DNA from 3 places in the Desulfovibrio faecalis genome. Region 1 is predicted to be linked to each of the others. Evidence: riboswitches for the same ligand, from Rfam matches in the RefSeq annotation. Region 1 holds a riboswitch; each other region holds the start of a gene.

Region 1 (5,430 bases):
GGCCTTTTGGCAGGGGCTGACCACAGACCTTGCCAATCTCAAGGCCGCAGACTTCAAACCCGAGGCCCTCAAGCGCGCCCGCTACAACCTTGAAGACAGCATGGATCGCTCGGCGGAAACGCTCAACGGTCTGGCCTCCTGGCTGGGCAGCGTCCAGTTTGAGCTGGGCGGCGATGTGGCGGAACAGAACCTGCGCTTCACCCAGCGCAATGTTTCGCAGCCGCAGGTACAGCAGGCCATTGACCTTTGGCTTGACCCCAGCAGGGCGCGGGTGCGTGTGCTCGCGCCTGAAAATGCCAAGCTATCCGATCTGGAAGCCGTGCTGCAAAAGAACTGGCCCGGCAGTGCCGCTGCCAAAACCGCGCAAAAGGCTTCGTCCACGGCGGGGCAGCAGGAAGTGGTCGACCTGGGGCAGGGGCGCACCGTCATTCTTATCCCTGATGCCACAGTGCCCTATGTGGCGGTTGATCTCATGCTGCCCGGCGGCAACGCCCTGCTGAAGCCCGACCAGCAAGGGCTGGCAGAACTGACGGCCAGTACCCTTGGCGATGGCAGCGGCAAACTGGACGCCCAGGCCATGGAACGCTATTTCGCCGACCGCGCGGCTTCTCTCTCCGCCAAGGCGGGCCTGCAAACCTTTACCGTGTCCCTGACCGGCCCGGCCCGATTCAATGCCGATTATTTCTCCATGCTGGGCGAGGTGCTGGGCAAGCCCCGCTTTGAAGCCAAGGAAATCAAGCGTGAAGCGGAAAACATGAAGGCAGCCATCCGCCAGCGGGCCGACAGGCCTACCTCCTTTCTGTTCTCACGCGTGAATCCCTTCATCTTCCCCGGCGGTCAGCCCTACGGCTACGATAGTCTGGGGACGGAAGCGAACCTTTCCAAGTTCACTCCCAAGGATGTACGCTCGTTCTGGGACAAGCAACTCGTACAGCCCTGGGTGCTGGCCGTTGCTGGCGATTTTGACCGAGAGGCCGTGCTGGCCTTTGCCCGCACATTGCCCACGCCAGGCAACAAGGATTTCTCCTTGCCCGCCCCCTCATGGGGTGATGCCCGCAACCTTGATCTGCATCTGCCGGGGCGCAATCAGGCCCACGTGCTCCAGATGTTCAAGGCTGTGCCTTACACCAGCCCGGACGCCCCGGCGCTCATGCTTTTGCAGTCTGTGCTTTCCGGCCAGAGCGGCCTGCTGTTCAGCCAGATGCGCGACGAGCAGGGCCTCGGGTACACGGTCACGGCCTTTTATCGCGCCATGCCTCAGGCTGGCATGATGGCTTTTTACATTGGCACCACGCCCGACAAGGTGGCGCAGGCGCGTGAAGGCTTTGCCAAGATTATTGCCGATATCAAGGCAAAACCCTTGCCTGCGGAATTGCTTGAGGCCGGGGCTAACCGTCTGCTTGGTGAATACTACCGCGACAAGCAAAGCCTTGATTCCCGCGCGGGCGTGGCAGCCACAGACGCCGTGCTGGGCCTGCCCCGGGATTTCAGCAAGTCGCTCATCGACAAGGCGGCCAAGCTGACCCCTGCGGATATTCAGGCTGTGGCGCAGAAGTATCTGGACGACAAAAACCTCTACAACATGATCCTGCTGCCGTAGGCGGTGTTTCGGTTTTATTGATGGGCCGCATCGGATACACGATTGCGCTTCCCTGCATAATGGCGGTGGGAGCGGAGTTGGGCCGATGCGGCCCCTTGTGTTTATTGGCTGTTACGGAATGCTCAATCCCTGTTTGCGTGTACAAAAAAAGTTTTTATAAACGATATGTTCGGCAAGGGGCGGGCAAATAAAAATGTCAAGCCCGAGGTAAGTCCTCTTACGTGGGCGAGGCCGTCTTGAAAACCCGGCGTGGGTAGAGTAAGTTCTTGCCTGCGTTACGGGAACTGCTTTCCGAGGAAAGCTCGCCAGGTATCGGCTGCGGTCGCAGTGCCGGGGCCTGGGCGGCAGCGTCATGTGGGCATGATGCCTGAATTCATGGCGAAATGTTTCAGCAGCGCCAATCAAAGCCACACATGTTGCGGGTCAGGTTGCCTGATCCGGCTCTAGCCAGGGCGAACATTTTTGTTCACGCCCTCACTGTTTTGCGGCCTAGATGTAGTGAAAAATTGGGCAGGCAAGAAAATTCAATAGTGAATTCGTAGTGTTACTACGGCACTAGGAGAGCTTTTTTGCGTGCATTTATTGACAGGGTGCAATTCTTTTGAGATTTTCTAGACATTGAAAGCGCCATGGAGCTTAATAGGGAATTCCCGTGAAAATCGGGAGCGGACCCGCCGCCGTGAGCCTGTTTAACACCGCTTTTCCACGGGTGCCACTGGATAAAACCGGGAAGGCCGAAAAGCGGCAGGCAAGCCGGAAGACCTGCTTTCAACCGTTCTAAGAAAGTGGAGCATCTGCAACGGGCTTTTGCAGATGAACCGTCAGAAAAGGCCATTGATGGCCTCTCCGCCCGTTTTATTCGGGCGGCCTTTTTGTTCATAGCCCACACGTTTGGAGCGAAGTTCATGCTCGCCAGCATTATTAAGCGCGACGGCACGGAAGTGCCTTTTGATTCGGTCAAGATTCTCAATGCCATCACCAAGGCCAATCAGGCCGTTGGCGGTGAAGACATGTCCCCCACTGACCTGCTGTTTGTCACCGAAAAGGTGTGCAAAAAGCTGGAGTCGCGCAGCCTCAAGCATGTGGAAGAAATTCAGGATGTTGTTGAAGAAACCCTGATTCAGTACGACTACGCCAAGAGCGCCAAGGCTTACATCCTGTACCGGGCCGAGCATACGAAAATCCGTAATGCGGAATCGTATCTCATGGATATCTATAAAAAACTTACGTATTCCCCGGCCCTTCAGGAAGACATCAAGCGCGAGAATGCCAATATCGATGGCGATACGGCCATGGGCACCATGCTCAAGTATGGTTCCGAAGGCTCAAAATTCTTCATCGACAACTACATTCTGCCCAAGGATGCCTCTGCCGCGCACCTTAACGGCGATATCCACATTCACGACAAAGATTTTTACATGCTCACGGAAACGTGCTGCCAGATTGATCTTATCCCCTTGTTTAAAAATGGTTTTTCCACGGGGCACGGGCATTTGCGCGAGCCCAATTCCATTGAGAGCTATTCGGCCCTTGCCTGCATTGCCATTCAGGCCAACCAGAATGAAATGCACGGCGGCCAGAGTGTGCCGCATTTTGACTTTGCCATGGCCGAAGGCGTTATCAAAACCTACCGCAAGGAATATGAGCGCGCCTTTGCCGCCTTTTTGCGCATTGCCCAGAATCTGGAAGAGCAGGCAGCCATTGACGCAGCCAGAGAAACCATCGCCCTGTTGCCAGAAGGCCCGCGCCTTGGCACCTGCGATGCCTTTGGAGAGGCCCTTGTGGCGGCTGTCCCCGAGGCCCGGCGCGAGCTTGTGACGCGCGCGCATGCCTACGCTGCCGGCGAAGCCCTCAAATACACCGAGCGCCGCACTTACCAGGCCATGGAAGCCCTGATCCATAACCTGAACACCATGAATTCGCGTGCAGGCGCACAGGTGCCTTTCAGCTCCATCAACTATGGCACGGATATTTCTGCCGAGGGGCGCATGGTTGTCAAAAACCTGCTGCGCGCCACCAAGGCCGGGCTTGGCAACGGGGAAACCTCCATTTTCCCCGTGCAGATATTCAAGGTGAAGTCCGGGGTCAACTATAATCCTGAAGATCCCAACTACGACCTTTTCAAGCAGGCCATGGATGTTTCCGCCATGCGGCTTTTCCCCAATTTCAGCTTTCTTGATGCGCCGTACAACCTTCAGTACTACCGCCCGGGCGACTATAATACGGAAGTTGCCTACATGGGCTGCCGCACACGCGTACTTGGCAACGTGTACGACAAGGACAGGCAGGTCACGTGCGGTCGCGGCAATCTGAGCTTTACGTCCATCAACCTTCCCCGGCTGGGGCTGGATGCGCGCGGTGACATCAGCCGTTTTTACGCTCTGCTGGACGACAAGATTGATCTGGTGTTCCGCCAGCTGCTGCATCGGCTCAAGATCCAGAGCGCCAAGAAGGTGCGCAACTATCCCTTCCTCATGGGCGAGGGCATCTGGCTTGATTCCGACAAACTGGGTTGGGACGACAGCATTGAAGAAGTGCTCAAGCACGGCACACTGACCGTGGGCTTTATCGGCCTTGCCGAAACGCTCAAGGCTCTTGTGGGTCAGCACCACGGCGAAAGCGAGGATGCCCAGAAGCTTGGCATCGAGATTGTTACGCATCTGCGCAAACGGTGCGATGACGAAGCTGAAAAGACAGGACTCAACTTTTCACTCATAGCCACCCCGGCGGAAAGCCTGAGCGGGCGCTTTGTCAACCTCGACAAGGAAAAGTTCGGCAGCATCCCCGGCATCACTGACAGGGATTACTACACCAATTCGTTCCACGTGCCGGTGTACTGCCCTATCAAGGCCTTTAAAAAAATACAGATCGAGGCTCCATACCACGCGCTGACCAATGCGGGGCACATCACCTATGTGGAACTGGATGGCGATACCTGCAAGAACCTTGAGGCCTTTGAGAGCATCATCCGTTTTATGCACGATAATGGCGTTGGCTACGGCTCCATCAACCATCCCCTGGATCGCGACCCTGTCTGCGGCTATGTGGGTGTGATCAACGGCGCCTGCCCCCGCTGCGGCCGCAAGGAAGGCGAAGGCGTGAGCGCCGAGCTGCTCAATGAATTGCGTAGAAAATTCCCGCACACCCCCAAGTGGGACTAGCGGTCAAATACATTTTTTCCATCAATTTTGCTTTAAGAACAAGGAGAGCGAAAATGCTAATGAAATCGCGTCTGTTCGAGGAAACCAAGCCCGCGCAGAAACTTGTGGGTCAGGATGTGGGCTTTGAACGTACCCGCCGCATCACCGGTTACCTTGTGGGAACGCTTGACCGTTTCAACAACGCCAAGCGCTCGGAAGAGCGCGATCGTGTCAAGCATGCCTGAATCCGGTAATGCCGGGGTCATGCGGCTGTCAGGCATTGTGGAGGAATCCATAGTGGACGGCCCGGGCCTGAGGTATGTCTTGTTCACGCAGGGTTGCCCGCATCACTGCAAAGGGTGCCACAATCCGCAGACGCACGACTTTGAGGGCGGCTTTCCGTTTACGGCGGAGGCCGCCCTTGCCCAGATTGGGGAGAATCCTCTTCTGGCGGGTGTGACGCTGTCTGGCGGGGAGCCCTTTGAGCAGGCCCAGGCGCTCTGCGCCGTGGCCGAGGGCGTACAGGCCATGCGCAAAAATGTGATGACCTACACGGGGTACACATTTGAAGCCCTGCTTGCCCGCAATGACTATTGGACAAGTCGGCTGCTGGAACTGACGGATGTTCTTGTGGATGGCCCCTATGTGGAAAGCCTCCGCGACCTAGAATTACTGTTCAGGGGCAGTTCA
Region 2 (5,430 bases), 1.9 Mb from region 1:
TGCAGCCCGTTGCCGAGGGCGAAGTGGGCGAAATGGTCGTTACCAGCCTGTGCAAGGAGGCCGTGCCCTTGCTGCGCTACCGCACCCACGACCTTTCGCGCCTGCTGCCGGGCCAATGCTCCTGCGGCCTTGCCATGCCGCGACATGACCGCATCCTCGGACGCTCGGACGACATGATCATTTACCGTGGCGTGAACATCTACCCCGGTCAGCTCATGGAAGTCATCGGTCAGTTTGCGGAGCTTGGCGGTGAATATCAGGTGGAACTCACCCGCGATGATCGCTCCCTTGATCATCTGGCCCTCACCGTGGAACGCGGGCAGGGGCAGACCGCAGGCAACGATGCCGCCCTGGCCCATGAGCTTGAAACCCGTCTGCACAAGGCCATCATGGCCCGTGTTTCCGTGAGCGTGGCGGACTACGCCAGCCTGCCGCGTACCTTCAGCAAATCCAAGCGCGTGGTGGACAAGCGCTAGGCCGTGCCGAAAAATATTGATTGCACTGGCGCGGGGTTTTTGCCCTGCGCCTTTATTATGAGCTTTGTCGCCGTATGCCTGCTGGCCTTTTGCCTGTTGCCACTCGCTGCCTCCGCGCGCGAAATCGCCGATGTGGACAGCCCCGCATGGTGCGCCCGACACGCCAACACAGCAAAAAATCAGACAACAGGGCCGAATCAGGCGCAAGCCGAATGTCTGCGGCTTGAAGCTGCCTGCCGCGCTGCCCTGCCCGACCTTGCCCCAGCCGCCAGTTGCCCCGACAGACAGCTAGACCGTTGCGTGGCGCAACAGCGTGATGGCGGGTCCTGGTGCGCCATCCTGTGCTGCTTTGCCCCTGATGACGCATCCTGCCGTGCGGCTGCGGCCAGCATGCCCGCCTTTCTCACCACGCCCGAACGCTAGGCCAAAACATCAGGCAAAAGTCGCCGCCTCGGTGTGTTGGCTCCCAGTGCCAGCTCAGAATGTTGAGCCTGAAATCTAGTCCCTTGCGCGGCGTGGACTCCTGCATTGCCGCATGTGCGCTCCACCCCGGCAAATTCTCGCAATTCCCCTTGCCGGATAGACCTTTGCCCCTTTTTGGCATAGGATTTTACGCGAGCGCGCCCCTGTTCTACGCGCCAGAACCGCCGACACTGGAGCGCGTATGCCCCTTGCCGCCACACCCGCATCCTTCATCTCGCTTGCAGGCTATCTTATGCTTGCAGGGGGGTCGTTTGCACTGGTGCGGCCAGGTTTGGGCTTGCTTATCATTCCTGTGCCGCTTCTGGCTATTCCCCTACATTTTTTTGCGCGCCGCGTAGGCGATTTTGCGGGAGTGGCGCATTCCCGCTGGCAAATGCGTACCCTTGGCCTTTTTTTGCTGCTGTTTCTCGGCCTTGTGGGCATTTTTTTCATTCTTGGCGCAAGCTGCGCTGACGGCCCGGCTCTGGACAGGCTGGAACTCATCGGCAATGCCTATAATGCTGGCAAGGTGGATCTGTACGCTTCGCTGGTGGGGCTGTGGGAAGTCAAAGAATTGCAGGCTTTTACCCTGAGCGCCTCGGTGTGGGCGGGGCTGGCGCTTTTGTGGCCCCTCAAACGGGCGTTTCAGGGCATGCTGGCGCTGGCTGCGGGCATTGCGCCCAAGGCCTTGCCCCTCTGGGGCTGCTGGCTCGCCTTTGCGGCAGCCATTGCGGCGCAGGGCGGCATGCTGGCCTGGCTGGTGACCCGACAGGCTTAGTCGCAACACCCGCAAGCGCACAGAACCCGACAACACACCTGAAAAACCTCTGCGAAACGCGGCATCGCCCGCATTCCCCAATTCCCCGCACCCAAAAACAGAAGCCGCACAAACCAGACGCGCTGTCCCGGCTTATGCGGCTCCCGCAACAAAAATGCGGCGCAGGCAAGCGCCCGCTACTGCTTCCTGGGTTCCTTGGTCAGATCATCGGCAGCTTCACGGGCATGGCGCACCAGGATGGCGCGCGCGCCGGCAATCTGGCCCAAGCCCTTGAGATTGGTCTCCACCTTGAAACCTGCGGCCTTGAGCTTCGAGGCCCAGGAATCGTCTTCATCCCCGGCCATGTCGTTGTGCGCATGGTCGCCAGCCACCAGCATGAGCGGCTCGATAACCACTTTCTTGACCTTGGCGGCCTTGAGTTCCACCAGCAGGTCGTCCACGCTGCGCGCGCCCTCAACGGTCGCCATAAACACGCGCTTGTCCGCATCGTGGAACACGGCGCGCGTGCCTTCAAACGTCAGATCCGCACGGCCATGGCTCTGGCCATGGCCCATGAGCACCAAGGCGGCATCCTTGCCGCGCAGGGATTTAACGTCTTCCCTGATGGCCTGAATAAGTTCCTGCGCATCTTTTTTTGATTCCAGCATGGGGCGGCCCAGAAACACGGAGTCAAAGCGGCCCGGATTTTTTTGCAGGTCGATAAGCACCGCCCGCTCAAGCGCGCTGAACTCCTCGCCCGCCATGACGTGCAGCGACTGTACGCGCACGACCTTGACGCCGTCCTTGGCAAGCTGGGCGAGCCCATCGCTGATGCCGCCCACGGGATGCCCCTCGGCGGCTATTTTTTTGCGGATAATCTGCGAGGTATAGGCCCACACCACAGGCTGACCGGGAAAAGCGGCCTTGAACTCCGCATCCACGGCCTTCATGGAAGCCAGAGCCTCAGGAACGCTGGTGCCAAAGGCCACCAGCAGTACGCCGGCCTTGGGGCTTTCTGCGCCGGATTCAGCGGCAGGGGCAAGCACAGGCGCGCCCATGACGGCGCACAGCAACAGAATGGGCAAAAGGGTACGGGTGAAAAAATGCAGAATGGAATGCGGCGTAGTACGCAGCATGGCAACCTCCTCAATGGCGCGTTGACGGGTTGAAGTTGGATAAAATGCCGGAGGATATTCGGACTTGAGGGCATGGGGCCTTGCGCCCCTTGCCTAGACTTCGCCTTCGCCGCTCGCGCGACTGGCTGTAGCGCCCCGCCAAATGGCGGAACGATGAAGCTTCGTTCCCTCTTACCGCAGCGCGACTGTTTCCGATTTTAACGGAATTCCCCGCCGACCTTTTCAAAACAATTCATGCGGCAATAAAAGTCAAGTGGGCATACCCTGCAAGCCCCGCCAGACAGGCCCTTGCAGGGTATGCCCCGCGCGGGCTGCCGCGCCTGGGCCGTCCAAAGCGGCGCAGAATCCCGGTTTTTCGGCGGCTAAAGCCGATTTGGCGCGTATTTTTTCTTGTTCTTTTGATGAAATCCTGATAATAAGGCACCTCCCTGTTATGGGGAAATTATGTTTGGAGGCTGGACATATGGCAGGTTTGGAAACCGGGCACGACAACGAAATCAATTTCGAAAGCGCCCTTGAAAACTACCTCAATCCCGATTTCGGCGATCTTGAGGAAGGCTCTATCACGAAGGGCGAAATCGTCCGCGTGGATGATGACAATGTGCTTGTTGACGTGAACTTCAAGTCCGAAGGGCAGATTCCTGCGGCAGAATTCCGCGACCCCGCCGGCAACATTTCCGTCAAAGTGGGTGATCGTGTTGACGTTTACGTTGTTCGCAAGAACGAAAACGACGGCACCATCACTCTTTCTTTCGAGAAAGCCAAGCGCATGCAGGTGTTCGACCAGCTCGAAGACGTGCAGGAAAACAACCGGGTCATCAAGGGCCACATTGTCCGCCGCATCAAGGGTGGCTACACCGTGGACATCGGCGGTGTGGAAGCGTTTTTGCCCGGTTCACACGTGGATCTGCGCCCCGTGCCGGATATGGATGCCCTGGTCAACCAGGAATTCGAATTCCGTGTGCTCAAGATCAACCGCCGCCGCAGCAACGTTATCGTTTCTCGCCGCGTGCTGCTTGAAGAGGAGCGCGATTCCAAACGCCAGGATCTGCTGCGCACCCTTGAAGAAAACCAGATCGTTACCGGTAAGGCCAAGAACATCACCGAATACGGTGTGTTTGTTGACCTCGGCGGCCTTGACGGCCTGCTGCACATCACCGACATGAGCTGGAAGCGCATTCGCCATCCCAAGGAAATGATCACCATCGGTCAGGAACTGACCCTGAAGGTGCTTTCCTTTGATCGCGACAACAACAAAGTTTCCCTCGGCCTCAAGCAGCTCGTGCCCGATCCGTGGCAGGACATCTCCGCCCGCTTCCCCGAAGGGGCCAAGTGCAGCGGCAAGGTCACCAACCTGGTTGACTACGGCGCATTTGTGGAACTGGAACCCGGCGTTGAAGGCCTGGTGCACATTTCCGAAATGTCCTGGACCCGCAAGCTGCGTCATCCTTCCCAGATGGTTCACACTGGCGACGAAGTCGAAGTGGTCATTCTGGGCGTGGACGGCGACAAGAAGCGCATCAGCCTCGGCATGAAGCAGGTTCGTCCCAATCCCTGGGAACTGGTTGCTGAAAAGTACCCCGAAGGCACCGTCCTTGAAGGCGTCATCAAGAACATCACCGAATTCGGCATGTTCATTGGCATCGAAGACGGCATCGATGGTCTTATCCACGTTTCCGACATTTCCTGGACCAAGAAAGTGCGTCACCCCAACGAACTGTACAAGGTGGGCGACACCGTGCAGGCCAAGGTGCTGACCGTGGATCAGGAAAACGAAAAGTTCACCCTCGGCGTGAAGCAGCTGGTGGACGATCCGTGGGGCCATGTGCCCAACACCTACCCCGTGGGCTGCACCATCAAGGGTATCGTGACCAACATCACCGACTTCGGCCTCTTTGTTGAAGTGGAAGAAGGCATTGAAGGTCTGGTGCACGTGTCCGAACTTTCCAGCAAGAAAGTGAAGACCCCCGCCGAGATCTACAAGGAAGGCCAGGAAATCCAGGCCAAGGTCATCCATGTCAGCGCCGAAGAGCGCCGTCTGGGCCTGTCCATCAAGCAGATCAAGGACGAAGAAGAACGCCGCAAGCCCAAGGAATTCCATTCCGGCCCGCAAGAAGCCGGTCAGAGCCTGGGCGATCTGCTCAAGCAGAAGTTTGAAGAAAGCGAAAACAGCTAGTCTGTTTCTGCTTCAAAATACAAAAGGGCGTTCCCGCAAGGGAGCGCCCTTTCTTGTTGCTTGCCAGCAATAAAACAGCGGGAGGTGTTTGAGTTGGTAATGTGCCGGCGATGCACCCGTGGCATCTAGGCAGGGCTGACTTCTTGCCCACGGACAGAACGATCCCATACAGGGTGGACTACGCCGCCTTCAGCAAAGGTTCCCTCTCGCATAGTCTGCCGCCATTATCACCGAGCCTGCCTGCAGCCTTTTGGTCAGGCCAGCTTGAGCAGTGCTGCCCCACCGACAACCAGCAGCACAGAAAATCCACGCAAGGGCGTAAAACGCTCGTGCAGCAGCCACATGGCCAACAGCATGCCAAAAATCACCGAGGTTTCGCGCAGGGCCGCCACCACGGCAATGGGCGCAAGGGTCATGGCCCAC
Region 3 (5,430 bases), 1.1 Mb from region 1:
GGCAGGCTTGCCGTTTTCAGGCTTGTTCTGCTGCTGTTGCTGCTGAGGCTTGGCCTGCTTTGTGGGCTTGTTCTGCCTGGGGGCGCTCTGTCTGGAGGCGTTCTGGGGGCGCATATCCTGCGCACGGCTGGCCTGTTCCGGCGCGTCATCGACCAGATCAAGAGCCTCGTCATCATCGTCGAGGGGGGCTGTGCTGGCCTGATCCTCGGCGGTTTGCGCGCCATCCTGTCCGTTCAGCTCTTTTTTACGGTTGCGGCCACGCCCGCCACGACGTCCACGCCGATTCTTGCGGCGCGGGCCATCCCCGGCAACAGTCTCGCCGGTGGCAGAGGCCGTGCCGCTTTCAGCGGCCTGTTCCGCACCCTGTTCCGCCTGAGCGGCGGGTGCGCCAGCTGTTTTGTCTGTGGGCTGACTTGTGGTCTGGCTCGCGTTCTGGTCGGCAATCTGTCTGGGGCGTTGACCGCGTTCCGCTACGGGGGCGTTCTGGCGCGGCGCTGCCTCTGCGGGCTTGTCTGAAATTTGTTCCGGCGTCTGTTTTGCGCTCTGGTCTGCTGTTTTTGCAGGGGGTTGAGTCGCAGGGGCCGGGCTTGTGAGGGCCGCAGCAGCCGCAGGCTTGTCTGTTGCGGGGCTTGCGGTCTTGGGGGCTACGTCTGCAGGTGTTGCGTCAATTTTCGGAGCAGTTACCTGAGCTGTGGTTTTTACACTGCTTTTTGCCGCTACTTTTGCGGGCCGGCCTTTGGGAGCCTTTGCGGCGGGCTTTTGGGGGGCGGCTTCCTGCTTGGAACCATCAGACGTTTCGGCAGGTTTGGCCGTGAGTGTGGCTTCCGGTGTGCTGACTTCTGCTGCCTTGGCCTTGCGGGGCGTAGCGGCGCGGCTTGAAGTGCTCGCCCTGCCCGAAGTTTTGCTCGCAGTTTTGCCAGCAGTTTTGCCAGCAGCCTTGGGGGTCTCAGCAGCCGTGGCAGCGGCTGACTTGGGCGCTACGGCATCTGCCGTGCTGCCAGAAATTTCTTTGGAGGCGTCAGCCGTTTTTTTAGCTTTGGCGGTAGTCGTCTTTGCTGTTTTGCCCGCGCTGCGGCCTGCGGCCTTGGCGGTTGCGGCGGCCTTGGGCGCCGTGGTCTTGGATGAAGCTGATTCGGCCTGGGGGGCCTTGGAATCGGAAGCGCCTTTAGAATCAGAAGAATCTTTGGCGGCCGTGGATTCGGAGGATTTGGACGCAGCCTTGCCGGAAGCTGTTTTGCCAGCGGCTGGCTTGGCGGCTGGTTTGGCCTTGCTGCGTGTTGTGGTTGAACGTTTGGGTTTGGAAACTTCCTGCGACGATGCATCCGTGGCTGGCTGTGAAGCGGCCACGGGGGTGTCTTGGTCTATGGTCATGAAAATCCTTTTGCTGCGGGGCGCTGGGCCTCCGCGAAAATTTCAGCCAGCATGCCATGCACTTACGGGAATGTGCCGTATTTGCTCCGCCGCAGCGCCAACAAGGCGCGCGAAGGCGGCAGCATGCTAATCCGCTTTTTGGAGAGTACGTTTTTTTTGAAAATATGCAAGCGGGCAAGGGGCGGGCGGGAAAATGAGCGCGGCGTGAACGGCATCCTGCCGATCTAACATCCTGCGGAGGCAGAAGAAAAGCTGCGGGGGAGTGCGCGGGGCAGGGGCCGCATCCGCCGGATCACAACATTGCAATGCGTTCCGGCAGATGCGGCAGGCAAAAATCAGTCTTCAAGCATCTTGAGTTCGGCGGAGAGCTGGCCCGAATTGGAGCGCAGCAGCACGTAGCCGCCCTGCGCCAGCATGCCGGGGTTGACCACTAGGGTGCGGCCCACGCGGTCCATGGCGCGCGATTCGTGGATGTGCCCGCACAGGCAGATGTCCGGCTGGGCTTCTTCCAGAAATTCGCGCACGGCTGTGGAGCCCACATGGATACCGCCGGGGATCATGTCGCAAGCGGTATCCTTGGGCGGATTGTGCGAAACAAGCACGCTGTGCGGATAATGGCGGGCTTTTTGCCAGCAGGTTTCAAGCCACGCGGAAAATGCGGATTCCGGAAATTCGCTCGGCGTGCCAAAGGGCGTAAATGTGGAGGCTCCAACGCCAAAAATGGCGATTTCGGGCGTAAGCTCACGGGTGACGGCGTGGAGGTTCCAGCCTTTTTCGCTCAGCCACTGGTCAACTTCAGGCCTGTCCATGTTGCCGATCTGGGCCAGCACGGGGATGTCGTGGACGCACAGGGCGTTCATGACCTGCTCTGCCTGCTTGACGCCGCCGGTGATGGTCAGGTCGCCGGTAACGATAATGCCGTCAGCCTGCGAGAGTTCCGGTATTTGGGCAAAACGTTCAGGCTCGTCGTGGATGTCGCCCACGGCGATCCAGAGAAAATCCTGAGAGTCGGCGCTTGGCATGGTGTTGTTTCCTTTGTTACAGTGGCGCAGGTGTTGAGAATGCCACACATTGCACCACAAGGAAAGTGCCGCTTGCCCTCCGATACCACGCCATCCGCGCCTGTGCCGCCCACTCAACCAGCGCATCAGCCAGATGCTCCGCCAAAGAATCCGGCGGGCAATCTTTCTGCCGTGCTGCCCGATGCTATGGCTCAGGCCAGAAACGATGTGCGTAAAGTTATGCGCTGTCTGCGGGCGGAGCAGTCGCCCCAGTTGGCCGAAATCCGCAGCGAGGCGGCGCAAAACAGGCTGATGGAATCCGCCCTGTGGAAGAATGCCCGCTCCGTGGCTCTCTATGTGGGTGTGCGGGGCGAGCTTGGCACGCAAGCCCTGCTGCGCGCGGCATGGCAGGCCCATATGCTCGTGTGGCTGCCGCGTGTGCGGCGCAGCGAACCTGGATTTATGGATTTTGTGGCGTGCAGCGGCCCGGATCAGTTGCGGCCCGGCCCCCTGGGGCTGCTTGAACCGCACGATTCCCTGCCCGGTTTCGGGCCGGAAGCTGCGGGCGGCAGTGGCGCAGGGGCACACCCCCTTGCCCCCGACCTTGCGCTCCTGCCCGGCGTGGCCTTTGATCTCGCTGGCGGGCGGCTTGGCTATGGGGGCGGCTATTACGACCGCTTTCTGGAAAAAGGATTCACCTGCCCCCGCGTGGGTCTGTGTTTTGAATTTCAGCTTGTGGAATCCCTGCCCCTGGCCCCCTGGGACCAGCGGGTCAACTATATATGTACTGAAGAGCGTATGCTGTGGCTGTAAGCTATATCCCCTTTGTTTTCCCCGGTGTTCCGCAGGTGCGTTGCGCCTTTCAGACCCGCGCCGGAGGCGTGAGCCTTGGCGAATTTGGCGGCGGCAACATTGCTTTTACCGTGCAGGATAACCCCGAACACGTCATTGCCAACCGCCGCAGCATGCTGGAAGGCCTGCGCCCGCAAGGCATGACCGCCTGGGCCGAACTGATGCAGGTGCACGGCGACGGTTTTGTTTTTGAGCCGGAGGCCGTGGCCTGCGAAACGCCCGTCACGGCGGAAGGCGACGGCATGGCCACAGCGCGTCCCGGCCTTGGCCTGCTCATTAAGACGGCAGACTGCCAGCCCATCCTCATTGCCCACAAAAGCGGCGCGTACATCGCCGCCATGCATGCGGGCTGGCGCGGCAACCGCTGCGATTTCCCCATCACGGGCGTGGCCCGCTTTTGCGAACGTTACGGCCTTGAACCGCGCGATCTGCTGGCCGTGCGGGGGCCCAGCCTCGGGCCGGGCAAGGCGGAATTTGTCAATTTTGACAAGGAGTGGGGCGCTCCCTACCTGCCCTGGTTTGACGCCAGCAGCAAAACCATGGATTTGTGGGGCCTCACGCGGCACCAGCTGGAGCGGGCGGGGCTTTTGCCGCGCAACATCTACGGGCTGGACATCTGCACCGCCAGCAACAACGATCAGTTTTTCTCCTATCGCTGCGCCAGACGCTCGGGCCGTCAGGCCAGCCTTGTGTGGATAGCAGCCTGAGCCATTGACAGGCCGCAAAGCCGCGCCTAGAGTGTTGGCGGCATTGGTAGCCGGGCAGACCGGCTTGAAAAGGGAATCCCGTGAAAAACGGGAGCGGACCCGCCGCCGTAAGGTTCTTAACCTTGCTCCATCTTGCGCCACTGGAAACGGGAAGGCCGGAGCAGGGGAACCAAGCCGGAAGACCTGCCATGCCCCAAGGTGCGCAGTCATGGAATGACGGCACCACGGTGTGGCATTGGCCGCCCCACGGCAACGGGTTTTTGCCGGCAGGACAGAGGAAATACGGGCCTCTTCCACCACGAGTGGAAGAGGCTTTTTTTATGCCCGCGCGACGCAGGCCGCCACTGGGCAAGGGTCTGACCCCTGAGGTCAGCCAACGCTTTGGCCCGCGTTTGCCCCCGCAGGCTACGGCCAGAGGGCTGGCATGACCAGAACGACCGAGTCTTCTCCTTCCTCCTATCCGCAATCCCGCAGGCTGTGGCCGGTTTTTACCGGTCTTGTGGTCGTGTGGCTTGTTTCGCTGCCGCTGGCCTGCTTGCCTGGGCCTGTGCCCTTGAGCGCGCAGAGCGTGTTTCGCGCTTTGGCGGCATTGGCAGGCTTTGCGCCCGCACCCGATGATCCGGCCCTGACCGGAGTTGTGGTGAGCATCCGGCTTGCCCGGGTGTGTCTGGCCGCCCTGTGCGGCGGCGCTCTGGCTATGGCCGGGGCGGCATTGCAGGGCGTGTTGCGCAATCCGCTGGCGGATCCTTTTACTTTGGGCATTTCCGCCGGAGCAGCCTGTGGGGCCAGTATGGCTATCGCCCTTGGCGGGCCGCTGGTGGTCATGCTGGGGAATATTCCGTGGCTGGGCAATGTGCCGGGGCTGGCTGGCTTCAGTCATGCCGGGCTGGTGGCCCCTGCGGCTCTGATCGGCGCGCTGGCGGCCCTTGGCTGCGCACTGTGGCTGGGGCGCGGCGACGGCGCGTTCAGCCGGGAGAGCGTTATTCTTGCGGGCATTGCCGTGGCCGCTTTTTTGGGGGCGCTGGTGGCCCTTGTGAAGGCCCTTAACGAGGAATCCGTAACCAGTATTGTGTTCTGGATCATGGGGTCCTTTCAGGGCCGGGGCTGGAGCAGTCTGCCCCTCTTGCTGGCAACTCTTGTGCCTGGATTGCTGGCAACGGCCTTTGGCTGGCGCGCCCTGGACGTGCTTGCCCTTGGCGATGAACAGGCCGCTCAGACTGGCCTTGATGTGGGCCGCGCCCGCCTGTGGCTGCTGGCCGGGGCAAGCTGCATGACCGCTGGCTGCGTGGCCGTGGCCGGGGTGATCGGATTTGTGGGGCTGGTTGTGCCCCATGTGTTGCGCCTGCTGCTGGGCTGGGGGCACGGCCCCTTGCTGACTGCGGCCTTTTTGGGCGGCGGGGTGCTCTTGGTCTGGGCGGATGTGCTGGCCCGCTGCGTGCTTTCCGGCGGTCAGGAACTGCCCGTGGGCGTGGTCACTGCCTTGCTTGGCGGGCCGTTTT

The links. A riboswitch is a leader RNA that binds a small molecule or an ion and turns the genes downstream of it on or off. The one in region 1 is predicted to bind cobalamin.
Region 2: linked by a shared signal. The riboswitch ahead of ACUZ79_RS02195 (sirohydrochlorin cobaltochelatase) and the one ahead of ACUZ79_RS10670 (anaerobic ribonucleoside triphosphate reductase) in region 1 are both predicted to bind cobalamin.
Region 3: linked by a shared signal. The riboswitch ahead of ACUZ79_RS15565 (FecCD family ABC transporter permease) and the one ahead of ACUZ79_RS10670 (anaerobic ribonucleoside triphosphate reductase) in region 1 are both predicted to bind cobalamin.

The regions. Positions count from the first base shown of each region.
Region 1 is NZ_JBRBQR010000001.1:2,429,188-2,434,617, reverse strand. It holds gene ACUZ79_RS10675 (M16 family metallopeptidase) at 1-1,600, shown strand, start outside; cobalamin riboswitch at 2,206-2,384, shown strand; gene ACUZ79_RS10670 (anaerobic ribonucleoside triphosphate reductase) at 2,506-4,761, shown strand; gene nrdD (anaerobic ribonucleoside-triphosphate reductase) at 4,815-4,985, shown strand; gene nrdG (anaerobic ribonucleoside-triphosphate reductase activating protein) at 4,978-5,430, shown strand, end outside.
Region 2 is NZ_JBRBQR010000001.1:505,418-510,847, forward strand. It holds gene ACUZ79_RS02180 (phenylacetate--CoA ligase family protein) at 1-476, shown strand, start outside; gene ACUZ79_RS02185 (hypothetical protein) at 480-899, shown strand; gene ACUZ79_RS02190 (hypothetical protein) at 1,141-1,716, shown strand; gene ACUZ79_RS02195 (sirohydrochlorin cobaltochelatase) at 1,893-2,831, opposite strand; cobalamin riboswitch at 2,864-3,087, opposite strand; gene ACUZ79_RS02200 (30S ribosomal protein S1) at 3,295-5,007, shown strand; gene ACUZ79_RS02205 (DMT family transporter) at 5,262-5,430, opposite strand, start outside.
Region 3 is NZ_JBRBQR010000001.1:3,544,064-3,549,493, forward strand. It holds gene ACUZ79_RS15545 (Rne/Rng family ribonuclease) at 1-1,371, opposite strand, end outside; gene ACUZ79_RS15550 (metallophosphoesterase) at 1,707-2,393, opposite strand; gene ACUZ79_RS15555 (5-formyltetrahydrofolate cyclo-ligase) at 2,433-3,185, shown strand; gene ACUZ79_RS15560 (polyphenol oxidase family protein) at 3,176-3,931, shown strand; cobalamin riboswitch at 3,958-4,136, shown strand; gene ACUZ79_RS15565 (FecCD family ABC transporter permease) at 4,356-5,430, shown strand, end outside.